Regions from separate parts of the Herbidospora sp. NBRC 101105 genome, predicted to be linked through region 2. Evidence: riboswitches for the same ligand, from Rfam matches in the RefSeq annotation. Region 2 holds a riboswitch; each other region holds the start of a gene.
The links. A riboswitch is a leader RNA that binds a small molecule or an ion and turns the genes downstream of it on or off. The one in region 2 is predicted to bind cyclic di-AMP.
Positions count from the first base shown of each region.

Region 1: it holds a riboswitch for cyclic di-AMP, as region 2 does, so the genes downstream of both, QSK34_RS29565 (coiled-coil domain-containing protein) here and QSK34_RS15900 (C40 family peptidase) in region 2, are expected to answer to the same signal.
Region 3: it holds a riboswitch for cyclic di-AMP, as region 2 does, so the genes downstream of both, QSK34_RS02755 (C40 family peptidase) here and QSK34_RS15900 (C40 family peptidase) in region 2, are expected to answer to the same signal.
Region 4: it holds a riboswitch for cyclic di-AMP, as region 2 does, so the genes downstream of both, QSK34_RS08925 (CHAP domain-containing protein) here and QSK34_RS15900 (C40 family peptidase) in region 2, are expected to answer to the same signal.

Region 1 covers NZ_BSSX01000007.1:612,900-616,100, reverse strand. Annotated here, with positions in the region: gene QSK34_RS29575 (DeoR/GlpR family DNA-binding transcription regulator) at 1-494, shown strand, start outside; gene QSK34_RS29570 (galactose-1-phosphate uridylyltransferase) at 491-1,507, shown strand; cyclic di-AMP (ydaO/yuaA leader) riboswitch at 1,582-1,719, shown strand; gene QSK34_RS29565 (coiled-coil domain-containing protein) at 1,772-2,695, shown strand.
Region 2 covers NZ_BSSX01000003.1:429,397-432,597, forward strand. Annotated here, with positions in the region: gene QSK34_RS15895 (LuxR C-terminal-related transcriptional regulator) at 159-374, shown strand; gene QSK34_RS15900 (C40 family peptidase) at 371-1,342, opposite strand; cyclic di-AMP (ydaO/yuaA leader) riboswitch at 1,345-1,495, opposite strand; gene QSK34_RS15905 (amino-acid N-acetyltransferase) at 1,673-2,182, shown strand; gene QSK34_RS15910 (RDD family protein) at 2,382-3,201, shown strand, end outside.
Region 3 covers NZ_BSSX01000001.1:601,677-604,877, forward strand. Annotated here, with positions in the region: gene QSK34_RS02750 (C40 family peptidase) at 34-975, shown strand; cyclic di-AMP (ydaO/yuaA leader) riboswitch at 1,229-1,389, shown strand; gene QSK34_RS02755 (C40 family peptidase) at 1,484-2,014, shown strand; gene QSK34_RS02760 (gluzincin family metallopeptidase) at 2,096-2,875, shown strand; gene QSK34_RS02765 (M48 family metallopeptidase) at 2,872-3,201, shown strand, end outside.
Region 4 covers NZ_BSSX01000001.1:2,007,856-2,011,056, reverse strand. Annotated here, with positions in the region: gene QSK34_RS08935 (ABC transporter permease) at 1-447, shown strand, start outside; gene QSK34_RS08930 (SRPBCC family protein) at 458-1,192, shown strand; gene QSK34_RS08925 (CHAP domain-containing protein) at 1,202-1,852, opposite strand; cyclic di-AMP (ydaO/yuaA leader) riboswitch at 1,913-2,117, opposite strand; gene QSK34_RS08920 (serine hydrolase domain-containing protein) at 2,237-3,201, opposite strand, start outside.

The sequences.
Region 1 (3,201 bases), on a different contig from region 2:
GCGCGGTCGCCCTGTCGGCCGGCACCACGACCTGGACCTTCGCCCACCACCTCGTCGACGTGCCCGACCTGACCCTCATCACCAACTCGGTCCGGGTGGCCGAGGTGTTCCATCGGTCCGGGCGGCCCGGCCAGACGGTCGTGCTGGTGGGAGGCGTGCGCACGCCGTCCGACGCCCTCGTCGGGCCGATCGCGGTGCAGGCGATCAGGTCGCTCAACGTCGACACGCTCGTCCTCGGGGTGCACGGCATGAACGCGCGGGCCGGATTCACCACCCCCAACCTGCTGGAGGCCGAGACCGACCGCGAGCTGGTGGCCGCCGCGCAGCAGCTCGTGGTGCTGGCCGACCACACCAAGTGGGGCACCGTCGGCATCTCCACCATCGCCCGGCTCGACCGGGCCGATGTTCTCGTCACCGATTCCGGCCTGGACAAGGAGGCGCGCGACGAACTGGCCGGCCACGTCGGCGAGCTGATCGTCGCCGAACCCGCATGAACCGCCATCTGACCCACCTGGCCGACGGCCGGGAGCTCATCTACTTCGACCTCCACGAGCGCGACCACTCCGCCAAGGACCTGCGCGACCTGCCGCCCCGGCCCGACCCCTCGGAGCTGCGGCACGACCCGGTGCTCGACGAGTGGGTGGCCGTCGCCGGCCACCGGCAGACCCGCACCCATCTCCCCCCGCCCGAGGAGTGCCCCCTCTGCCCCGGCCGCCCCTGGTCGGAGATCCCCTCGGCCTACGACGTGGCCGTGTTCGAGAACCGGTTCCCCTCGTTCAGCGGGCCCATCGGGCGCTGCGAGGTGGTCTGCTTCACCGACGACCACGACGCCTCGTTCGCCGGCCTGAGCGACGAGCGGGCCGGGCTGGTGATGGACGCCTGGGTCGACCGCACCCGCGAGCTGTCCGCGCTCGACGGGGTGGAGCAGGTGTTCTGCTTCGAGAACCGGGGCGCCGAAATCGGTATCACTCTCCCCCATCCGCACGGGCAGATCTATGCGTATCCCTATGTGACACCCCGCACCCAGCGGATGCTCACCGTCGCCCGGCCCGGCTCGCTCGCGGCCGTGGTGGCGGAGGAGCGTGCCGGGGAGCGGGTGGTCGCCGCGAACGACCACTGGACGGCCTTCGTGCCGAGGGCCGCCCGGTATCCGTTCGAGGTGCACCTCTATCCCCACCGGCAGGCGCCCGACCTGCCCTCGCTCACTCCCGAGGAGCGGGCGGCGTTCGGGCCGCTCTACACCGGGGTGCTGCGGGCCCTCGACGGGTTGTTCGGGGTCCGTATGCCGTATGTGGCCGCCTGGCACCAGGCGCCGGTTCGCTGGGGAAGGGAGGTGGCGTACGTGCACATGGAGCTCTTCAGCATCAGGAGGGCGCCGGAGAAGCTGAAGTACCTGGCAGGTAGCGAATCCGGTATGGGAGCGTTCGTCAACGACGTGCGGCCCGAGGAGGCGGCCTCTATGCTCAGGGCTGCATCGGGAAAGATGGGGCGCCAGATCACGGATTGATCTCCGTATGGTCGCAACTTTAAGTAGCACTTGCCTCGTCTTTACCATTACTATCCACACGAACCCGCCGAGACCTCGGCGGACTGCCTAATCCCGGGCGTGTCGCCCGGGAGCCGGGGACCCACCAGAACCTGGGGTGCAGGCGCGATCGAGCGCCCGGGCTTCTCCGCCCGAATCCGTCAGCTAACCCGGCCGGCGCAAGGAGAGGAGTGGGCGCTGCCCGCCACGACGCACCGACGCAACCGCCGGTTGTTCCTCCTTCCGGTGGCGGCCCTGGTGGCCGCTTTCTGCGCCGCGCTGGTGCCCGGCCCCGCCGTCGCGGCCCCCAAGCCCGACGCCGACAAACTGCGCAAGCAGCTGTCGAGCCTGGAGAAGAAGGTCAACTCGCTGATCGCGCAGTACCACGCGGCGCGCGACGACCTCGCCAAGGCCAAGACGGCGTCCAAGGCCGCCCAGGAGAAGCTGGAGAAGGCGCACGCCGACTTCGCGGCGGCCCAGCGCGAGATGGCCCGGCTGGCCGGGCTCAGCTACCAGTCGGTCCCCGGCAACGGCGGGATCGTGCTGCCGCCCGGCATGGGCATGTCGCCGCTCGCGATGCAGCTCGGCAACGAGCAGGCCGCGATCGTGCGCAACTACAAGCAGAAGGAGCAGGCGCGGGCGCAGGCGGCGGCCGAGGCCAAGGGCCTGATCGCCGAGATCGACAAGAAGTCCAAGGACATCGAGAGGCGCCGCGTGGAGGCGGAGGACCTCATCGACGACATCAAGGACCGGCTCGACGACCTGATCCCGATCGGCCCCGGCAAGCTCGCCAACGGCGGCTGGGCCCCGCAGCTGCCGACCGGCGCCGACAACATCACCGCCCGCACCCGCCTCATGCGCGAGGAGGCCAAGGCGGCCTTCAAGCTGAACAACTCGATCGGCTGCTTCCGCGTCGACACCATGGGCGAGCACCCGCTCGGCCGCGCCTGCGACTTCATGATGACGACCGGCGGCGCGATGGCCACGGGTTCGGCCAAGATCCTCGGCGACCAGCTCGCCGAGTGGGCCCTGAAGAACCGCACCAAGCTCGGCGTGAAGTACGTCATCTGGCGGCAGCGCATCAACAGCGGCACCGGCTGGCGCTTCATGAGCAACCGCGGTGGCAACACCGCCAACCACTACGACCACGTTCACATCTCGATGTTCTGAGCCCCGACCCCACCGGCCGGCCCGCCCTGACCCCGCGAGCCGACCGCGCACGACTCCCCCGCCCGCCCCGGCGCCGAGCCCGCGATCGACCCATCGCGAACCCGGCCCGCACCCGCCATGAACCGACCCCCCGGATGGCTGGAACCGCGTCAGACCCCCGCGAAACGGCCGCCCCGCCCAGGGAGTTCTCAGGCAGAAGCACTACCCTGACCCCAAAACCCCCACAAAGCTCATCGAACCCCCCGTAAGCTCTCAAAGACCAACTGCCCCACCCCACGATCACGCGGGTGTGCGCGCCCTGCCCCCGCGGTGCGCACGCCCGCGTGATCATCCTTCGGAACCCGAAGTAAGTGATCACCTACAGAAGCGCCCGAAGGTTTACCCGGATTCGATAACGATCATGTTTCGGCATTTATCCGGGCGCTGGTTACACGCACGTGAATTCTGCTGCAAAGAACCGTCGCCCGGACGGGTGCACGAGCCCCCCAACTGGAGCCCCAACCGCC
Region 2 (3,201 bases):
GCAGCAGGTGAGGCCCCCACGGAACGTGGGGGCCTTGTGTTACCAGGCGTTCACATACGCCTGAGCGTGTCAATACCGCTGCTTGACGTCCTTTCTCCCCGACGTTTACCTTCCCTGAGGGGTGGCGAGAATCATCCGTCGTGGGAGAGGGGCTCACGATGTCAGTTTCCGAGACCGAGCGCGTCGGCCTGACCGACGACGAGTTGCTGCTGCTGGCCGAACTGGCCAAGGGCGTGACCGTCGACCGTGTCGGGCGAAGCCTTGATGTCAGCGGCCGGACGGTTCGTCGTCGGCTGCGCGGCATCTGCGACCGCATCGGCGTCGCCACCGCCATCGAGGCCGTCGCATGGGCGGCCCGACGGCGTTTGATTTAGTCGGCGATCCTCACGGCACCCGCGAACGGCCTGTTGCCGATCGCCGCGACCCGCACGACGTCACCCGTGCGAGGAGCGTGGATCATGTAGCCCCCTCCGATGTAGAGGCCCACATGGTGCAGGTCGTTGTAGAAGAACACCAGGTCGCCCGGGCGCATGTCCTCGCGTGAGACGTGCGTGCCCGCCGTCCACTGGCTGCCGGTGTAGTGGGGGATGCTGATGCCGACCGTGGCGTAGGCCGCCATGATGAGGCCGGAGCAGTCGTAGGAGTTGGGTCCTTCGGCGCCCCACACGTAGGGCTTGAGCTGCTGGGTGAGCGCCCACCTGACCGCCTGGGCGGCCTTGCCGTCGCCGACGACCGGCAGGCTCAGGCGCTTCGCCACCGACACCTGGCCGGCGACCTGGGCGTACAGCCGGCTCTCGGTCTTCTTGATCAGGCCGCGGATCGTGTTCTCGCGCTTGTCGAGGCTCTTGATGAGCTTGCTCACCTCGTCCTGGCGGGCCTTGGCGCTGACGCGCGCCCGCTCGGCGGCCTTGCGCGCCTTGGTGAGCTGGACGACCTCCTCGCCGCTCTGCAACTGGAGCGCGTAGGTCGTGGAGGCGACGTCCATGTAGGCGTCGGGGTTGGGGGCGTTCATCAGCGAGATCCCGCTGGCGCCGCCGGTCATGTAGGCGTTGGTGGCGAACACCATCGCGCGCTTGCGGCGGGCCTCCAGGTCGGCCTCACTGGTGTCGAGCGTCTTCTTGGCCGCCGCGGCCGAGCGCTTGGCCTCGTCGAGCCTGACGCGCTCACCGTTGTACTGCTCGGTGAGCGACTCGATCTCCTCGTGCAGCTTCTCGACCTCGGCGGTGAGCTCTTTCAGCGTGGGCTCGGGGTCGGCGGTGGCGGAGACCACCGGGGCGCAGATGGTGATGAGGGCCAGCGCCGAGCCCACGAACACGACCCTGCGGACGGTTCGACGAAACAACCATGCTCCTTCCAGAGGGCCTGCCGGGTTAGCTGACGGGTTCGGACGGAAGCAGCCCTACCTTGCGGATTCACCCCGTCGGGCCGCGCGGAGGCGGCCCGGGTGGTTCCCCGGCTCCTCCGCCTCAGGCGGAGGACTCGGCCGCCTGGACATTAGTGCACGTCATGTTCGTGCTCAACCGGAACTGCGATTTCTGTCTAGGTTCGACAACCGAACAATCACGGACAGATCACGCAAGAGACCACTGTAACCCAGGTGACCACGGGGGTTTCGGTCGCCACGTGTGACCGGGAGCTTCGTCGATTTGTGCGAGACCGTTAAGGTCCTTGCATGGTCAAGGTCCGCCGCGCGCGTACCCCCGACGTCCGGGCGATCCGCCGGTTCGTCGACTCCTACTCCGGGTCGGGTCCCCGGCTGCTCAAGAAGAGCACCGTCACGCTCTATGAGGACGTCCAGGAGTTCTGGGTGGCCGAGCTCGACGGCGCGGTGGTGGGCTGCGGCGCGCTCCACGTGTTGTGGGAGGACCTGGCCGAGATCCGCACCGTCGCGGTCGACCCGGCCTGCCGCGGCATGGGCATCGGCCACGAGATCGTCGGGGCCCTCATAGCGACCGCGCGCGAACTCGGGGTGCGCCGCGTCTTCTGCCTCACCTTCGAGGTCCCGTTCTTCGAACGCCACGGCTTCCGGGAGATCAACGGCACCCCCGTCTCTCCCGAGGTGTACGCCGAACTGCTCGCCTCCTACGACGAAGGCGTCGCGGAATTCCTCGATCTTGAACATGTGAAACCCAACACTTTGGGCAATACACGCATGATCCTGCACTTGGAACCGCGTGCTTGACGGTGGTCATAACGGGCCGGGAAGGTGACTGTAGATCCGGCTATCGATACTTTTGGCTATGTCAAGCGTGCGTGTCTCACGTGTACCGCATGCGTACTCGAAGTGAGGTGACACGGTGAGCGCCCAGCCGCCATACCGCCCGGACGACCGTGAAGGGCAGCAAGGCCAGGACAAGCCCGCGCAGGACTATGACCCGGACATGACGATCGTGAGCCGCAACCCCACCGGGGGCACCGGCCAGCAGCCCGTCTACGGCCAGCAGCAACAGGGCTACGACCCCTACGCCCAGCAGGGCCAGCAGGGGCAGCAGGGATACGGCCAGCAGCCCCAGCAGGGATACCCGCAGCAGGGCTACGGCCAGCAGTCCGGTTACGGCCAGCAGTCTCAGCAGGGCTACGGGCAGCAGCAGCCCGGCTATGGACAGCAGCCCGGTTACGGCCAGCAGCCTGGTTACGGGCAGCAGTCTCAGCAGGGCTACGGGCAGCAGCCTGGATATGGACAGCAGCCGCAGCAGGGCTACGGCGAGCAGCCCGGCTACGGTCAGCAGCAGCCCGGATACGGCCAGCAGCCTGGTTATGGGCAGCAGCCTCAGCAGGGCTACGGTCAGCAGCCGGGTTACGGCCAGCAGCCGCAGCAGGGCTACGGCGAGCAGCCCGGCTATGGGCAGCAGCAGCCGGGATACGGCCAGCAGCCCCAGCAGGGCTACGGCCAGCAGCAGGCCCCGTCCTACCAGCAGCAGCCCGGCTACCCCGGCCAGCCCCAGGGCACCTACGGCCAGCAGCAGTACTCCGCCCCCGCCTACAACCCCGGCTACCCGGCCCACGCCCTTCCCCCGGGTGTGCCGGCCCCCCTCGCCGACTGGTGGCAGCGGCTCGTGGCCCGCATCGTCGACGGCCTCATCATCGGCGTCGTGTTCGCCGTGTTGTCGTTCGCCATCACGGCCCTGGTGGTCACGCAGCCGTCGTTCAACCCCGACGACCTGACGTCACTTGAGGGCAGCGGTTTCACCCTCGCGACGA
Region 3 (3,201 bases), on a different contig from region 2:
GGGGTTTCGGGCGTGCGTGGGCGGGTACCGGCCGTGGCTGGTTTTGCGGCGTTCGTTCTGCTTCTTCCGATCACGGGGGCGGCGGCCGATCCCAAGCCGACCATCCCCCAGGCCAAGGCCAAGCTCGCGAAGCTGAACAAGCAGGCCGACCAGTTGGTCGAGGAGTACAACCAGGCCAACGAGAAGTACAAGAAGTCGAAGAAGCAGTACGACCTGATCAACGCCGGCTTCAAGAAGCAGAACGTGAAGGTCGAGACGCTCCGGGCGGGCGTGGTGGGCCTGGCGGTCTCCAGCTACCAGACGGGCGACATCCGCAGCCTCTCGGGCATGTTCGGCACCGCGGCCCCCCAGAACGCCCTCAGCGGCATGGCGATCATCAACCAGCTCGCCACCAGCCGCCAGCTCCGGCTCACCGAGTTCGAGGACGCCATCGCGGGCCTGAAGCAGCAGCGCGACCAGCGCAAGGCGGCCTTCGAGGAGGCCGCCGAGGTCCGCGCCGACCTGGCGGCCAAGAAGAAGAAGACCGACAAGATGGTCGACGAGCAGATGAAGCTGCTCCGCGAGCTGGGCGCCTTCAACCCGGGCAACCCGCAGAGCACCGGCCAGGTCTACAACGGCCCCGCCTCCGGCAACGCCCGCGCCGCCCTCGACTTCGCCTTCGCCCAGATCGGCAAGCCCTACCAGTACGGCGGCACCGGCCCCGGCGCCTGGGACTGCTCCGGGCTCGTCCAGGCCGCCTGGCGGGCCGGCGGCGTGAGCCTGCCGCGCACCAGCTACGAGCAGTGGGCCTGGGGCAAGAACCGCCAGGTGCCGATCAGCGACCTCCAGGCCGGAGATCTGGTCTGGCACAGCGGTTTCGGACACGTCGGCCTCTACACCGGACAGGGCTCGGTCGTGCACGCGCCGCAGACCGGCGACGTGGTGAAGATCACCCCTCTTGCGCAGTACAACCCCGACAAGGCCGTTCGTCCCTAGCGTGTCGTATGGGGCTTTTTTCGGGTTCTGTGACAAGGGGTGTGACCAGAGTCACATCACCCTCCTAAATCCCGCGATATGCAGGCGTTTTCGAATAGCGCCGGAGTTTATCTGATCTTTATCTTCTGCCAAAACTTTGCCGACTTATGGCGGAGTCGGTAACTTCTGGCTTCGCGACGAGCAAGCCATGCCGTCCGCGGACAGTCCGGCGCGTAGCCGCCGATGTCTTAATAAAGATCCATGTGTCGCACGTCACGCGACACAGCCGAATCCATGCAGCCAGGAGGCATGGAGCCGGGGACCCAAAAGGTTCCCCAGCGGAGCCAGGGGTGAATCGGTGAGAATTCCGCGCCGTAGGGCTACTTCCCTGCCCGAATCCGTCAGCTAACCCGGTAGGCATCAGAGGAAGATCCAAGGAGCAATCCTGTCCACAACCCCCGCATGCCTGTCCCGCATCGCCCGCCTCTCCCTTGGCGGCGTCACGCTCACGGCCTCGGTCGGAGCGGTCGTGGCGCCTCCCGCGCGGGCCGATGAGGTGACGGTCACCGTCACGAGGAACACCACGGCGGTCCCGGCCTCGGGAGAGGCGGCGCCCGCCGCTCCCTCGGCCGCGAAGACCCAGGCCAAGAGCAGGTCCGCCAAGCGCGTCAAGAAGCTCAGCAAGGCCCAGCGCCAGCGGGTCCAGGCGAGCAAGGCGGTGGCCGTCGCGAAGAAGCAGATCGGCGACCCCTACCGGTGGGGCGCCACCGGTCCCGGCGCGTTCGACTGTTCCGGCCTGGTCCAGTTCGCCTGGCGCAAGGCGGGCGTCAAACTGCCCCGTACCACCTGGTCGCAGAAGAGCTCGGTGAAGAAGAAGATCAGCTGGAAGGCGATGCAGCCGGGCGATCTCGTGTTCACCAGCGGCGGCGGCCACGTGGGCATCTACGTCGGCCACGGCAAGATGATCCACTCCCCGAACTCCGGTTCGCGGGTGCGGATCGACAAGCTGGACACCTACCGCAAGCGCACCTTCGTGGGCGCGGTCCGGCCCGGGATCTAGACACCCCCGGCGAAGTACCGATCGGCCCCGTCCGCCTCCTTCCCGGCGGGCGGGGCCGCGGTGTTTGTACCATCCGTTGGCATGCGGTTCCTGGTGACGGTCAGTGTGCTGCTGGCCGTCCTGTCCGCCGGGCAACCCCCGAAGGTCCTGTACGGCCAGAGCTGGCCCGTCGCCGTCCACGGTCAGCATGTCCACGTGCTGGCGGCCGACCGGCGTTTCCCCGGGCTGGCCGGGGAGGCCGACCGGGCCGCCGAGGCCGTGGCGCGGGTGTGGGGCGCGCCGGTGACCGCCACCGTCCTGGCGCCCGCCACGACCGAGCGGGCCGCCGAGATCGCCCGTCCCGCCCCGGTGACCGGCATGGCCGCCCTGGCGGGCCCCGGCTTCGTGGTGATCGAGCCGCACGGCTGGGCCTCGCTCTCGGCCCAGGGGAGAGTGATCGTGCTCGCCCACGAGCTCACCCACGTCGCCACCGGGGCCGCGACCCGGCCCGACATGCCCGTCTGGCTCGTGGAGGGCTACGCCGACTACGTCGGCTACCGTGACAGCGGGCTGCCGACAGGGGTGGTGGCCGCCGAGCTCGCCGCCGACCGGCGGGCGCCACGGGAGCTGCCGACACGAGACGACTTCCGCGCGGGGGGCGCGCGGGTCCCGCAGGCCTACCAGGAGGCCTGGCTCGCCTGCCGCTACATCGCCGAGCGCTACGGCGAGGCCGCGCTGACCGCCCTCTACCGGGCGGCCCAGGCCGATCCGGCCACGGCGCTGCGGCGCACGCTGGGCGTCGGCGAGGCCGAGCTGACCGCGGCCTGGCGCGACTACGTGATACGAAGTGTTCCGGAGGCGGAGTGGAACGTACGGGGATGAAGGCCGCGGCCGTGGCCTTGGCGGGGCTCGGGGTGGCGATCGCCGCGGTGGTGGCGGTGACCACGCCGTGGCACGCGCTCGCCGCCGGCGCGCCCGAGGTGCGGCCCGATCCGGTCCGCGACTTCGGGGCCGCCGAGATCGCCCGCGCCGAGGCCTTCGACGCCGCCACCAGCCTGCCGTCCTACCTGTCGCTCGCCGTCACGCTCGTGATCGCGGGGGTGCTCGTCGCCACCCCGCTGGGGGCCCGGCTGATCGACCGGCTCCGGGGCCCCTGGTGGCTGCGGGCGCTGCTCGCGGTGGCCGGGATCTCCGTGGTCTCGCTGGCG
Region 4 (3,201 bases), on a different contig from region 2:
ACCACGGTGTTGTCGCTGACGGTGCTGATCGTCAGCGGCCTGGCCGTCGGCTGGAGCGCCCGCAACGGGTTCGGCGACGCGCTGGCGGCCGTCGGGCTGCTGTTGTGGTTGCGCTTCGCGCTGTTGTGGGCGGGGATCTGGCTCGGGCTGAAGATCCGCAACCCGGAGGCGGTGATGGCCCTGCAGATCCTGGTGTGGCCGATCGGCTTCCTGTCCAACGCCATCACCTCCCCGGCGACGATGCCGGGCTGGCTGGGCGTGATCGCCGACTGGAACCCGCTGTCGTCGACGGCGGCGGCGGCCCGGGAGCTGTTCGGCAACCCCGGCTGGGCCAACGACACCTGGGCGGCGGCGCACGCGCTCGAACTGGCGCTGGCCTGGCCGCTGGTCATCACGGCGATCTTCGCGCCGCTCTCGGTGAGGGCCTACCGGAACCTGTCTCGCTAGGCTGAGCCGCATGGCACACGAGTTCGAGGTCCGTGAGGAAATCGTCCTGCCCGCCACGACCGAGGAGGTGTGGGAGGCGATCGCGACCGGGCCGGGCGTCGACTCGTGGTTCATGGGAGCCAACGACTTCGAACCCGGGGTCGGGGGCGCGGGCCGTCAGACGGTCGCCGGGTTCACCACCCACGCCACCGTGACCGGCTGGGAGCCGGGCGAGCGGCTGGCGTTCACGACCGACACGGCGGCCGACGGGTCGTTCATGGCGTTCGAATACCTGCTGGAGGGCCGGTCGGGCGGCAGCACGGTGTTGCGGTTCGTGCACTCGGGGCTGCTGACCGGCGACTGGGAGGACCAGTACGACGCGCTGTCGGTGGGCGACGGTCTCTACCTGCGCAAGCTGGAGGCCTACCTGCGGCACTTCCCGGGCGTGACCGCCGACTACGCGTTGTTCGAGATCGGCCGCCCCACCCCCGATGCCGCGAGGGTGTGGGCGGCCTTTCTCGACGCCTTCTCTCTGGGGCAGCCACCGGAGAAGGGCCGCGTCGCGGTGCCCGGCCTGAACCCCGACGACGCGCAGGTCGTGTTCGCCGAGGCGGGGTTCCTGTGCGTGGTGACCGCGACGTCGCTGATCACGCTCGTCCACGGCTACCGCGACGCCGTCGTCGCGGAGCACCACGCCTTTCCGGGGGAGATCGCCAGGCCGCTGGCGGAGAGCGCCTGGCGGGCCTGGCTGGGGGAGAACTTCTAGGCCGTGGGGTCAGGCCGTGTAGACGGGGTAGCCGTATCCGACGACGTCGGCGGTCTGCCGCTCGCGGACCTCGACCACGCCGTTGCCGGTGTTGCCCTCCACGGTCTCGATGGTGCCGTCGCCGTTGTCCTTGATGACGAAGCCGACGTGCTGGATGTCGTGGATGTCCTTTCCGCCGTTCCAGTCGAAGAACACGACCGCGCCGGGGGCCGGGACGGTGCCCCAGCGGTTGTTCTCGGCGAACCACTCGGCGTGGCGGACGGTGTAGGCGTCCTCGCCGAGCACCGGGCTGATGCCCAGCTGGTTGCCGACCCAGCTGACGAACATGTCGCACCAGGGGGCGTTGGCGTAGCCGTAGCGGGTTCCGCCGTCACGGGCGATGGTCTCGGCCGCGCGCTCGGAGTTCATGTACCAGTGGTGGAACTTGGTGCCGCCGCCGTACATGTTCTCGCTCGTGCCGACCTGGCTGGTGGCGAGGTTGAGCACCTGCTGGGCGCTGACCTTGGGCAGTCCCTTGGCGACCTCCAGCAGAGGGCTGTAGGCCAGGGTGACTCCCTCGGGTGCCGTCCCCGCGGGGGCGGCGGCCTCGGCGTTGGCGACGGCGTTGGGGGTCAGGTCGACAGCGGCGACGGTGCCGCCGGTGACCAGGGCCGCCGTCATCAGACCGGTTGCCAGGACAGCGCGGATTCCAGGTTTGGGGGCTCGCATGGGTGGGGTTGACTCCTTGCTTCCATGCGCCTACCGGGTTAGCTGACGGACTCGGGCGTGGAAGCCGCCCTACGGCCTGTCGTTGAGGGGCAGACAGGCCGATTCACCCCAGAGGACCCGGTGGGTGTGCGTGGTGATCGGGAGAGTCAGGTGATCACCGGGTCCTCGCTGGTTCCCCGGTTCCGCGCGGGGCGCGCGGATTCGGCGATCTCTAGTTGTCTTCCTTCGGCGGCTGACCTGCGGTTACGTAGGTCACACCGCCTCGAGTTCCCCAGAAGGTAGTACAAAGCCCAGAATCGGTCAAACTTGGACAATCAACACATTGTGGGGGTAACGTCAGCGCCAGCCCTCCGGGTCGACCCCGCCGGGCACCGGTCCGGGCGGCCCATAGGGCTCGCGGGTGAACACGAAGGTGTTGAGATCGAGGTGTACGCCCTCGCCGGTGCGGACCACCCGAAGCGTCTCGCCGGCGTAGTAACCGTCCAGGCCCAGCCAGGTTCCGTCGGCGAGCGCGGCGAACCGGGAGGCGCGCCCGGTCTCGCCGACCGGCGTCAGGGCCAGGCCCCGGCCGGGCAGGGCCCGCAGGACGTAGGCGGCCGGCCCCCAGTACCAGGGGCCGGTCAGGGCCAGCAGGTCGTCGTCGACCGGGGCGGGCCGCCATTCGGCCGGCAGCGCGGGTTCGTGCTCGTCGAGGATGTCGAGCAGGTCGCCGGTCAGGGCGTTGCCCTTGACGCCGCTGGTGGTGTTGGCCAGGAACAGCACGCCCACGCCGTCGGACGGGTCGGCCCACACGGTGGCCAGGAAACCGGGCATCGAGCCGGTGTGCCCGGCCAGGCGGCGGCCGTTGTGGCGGCGCAGCTGCAGGCCCAGGCCGTAGCCGGAGGTCCACGACGGGCCGTCTTCGACGGTGGCCGGTTCGCGCATCTCGGCCATCGTGGCCGGGCGCAGGACGCCGGCGCCGTCGCCGCCGACGAAGATCGCCCACCGGGCCAGGTCGGCCGGGGTGCACCACATCTGCCCGGCGGGGGCCAGCGCGACCGCGTCGTGCTCGGGCTCGGGCAGCAGCACGTCGGCCCACGGGTGCACGGCGTATCCGGTGGCGTGCGGGACCCGGGGCCGCTCGGTCGTGTCGCGCATGCCCAGCGGGATCAGCACCTCGTCGTGGACGGCCTGCGCCCACCCCCGGCCCCGGACGCGCGCCACCACCTCGCCGAGGAACCCGAACCCGAGGTTGGAGTAGTGGAAGCGGCGGCCGGGCCGGTGACGGCCGGTCATCGCGTCGAGCATGCCGACCAGCTCGG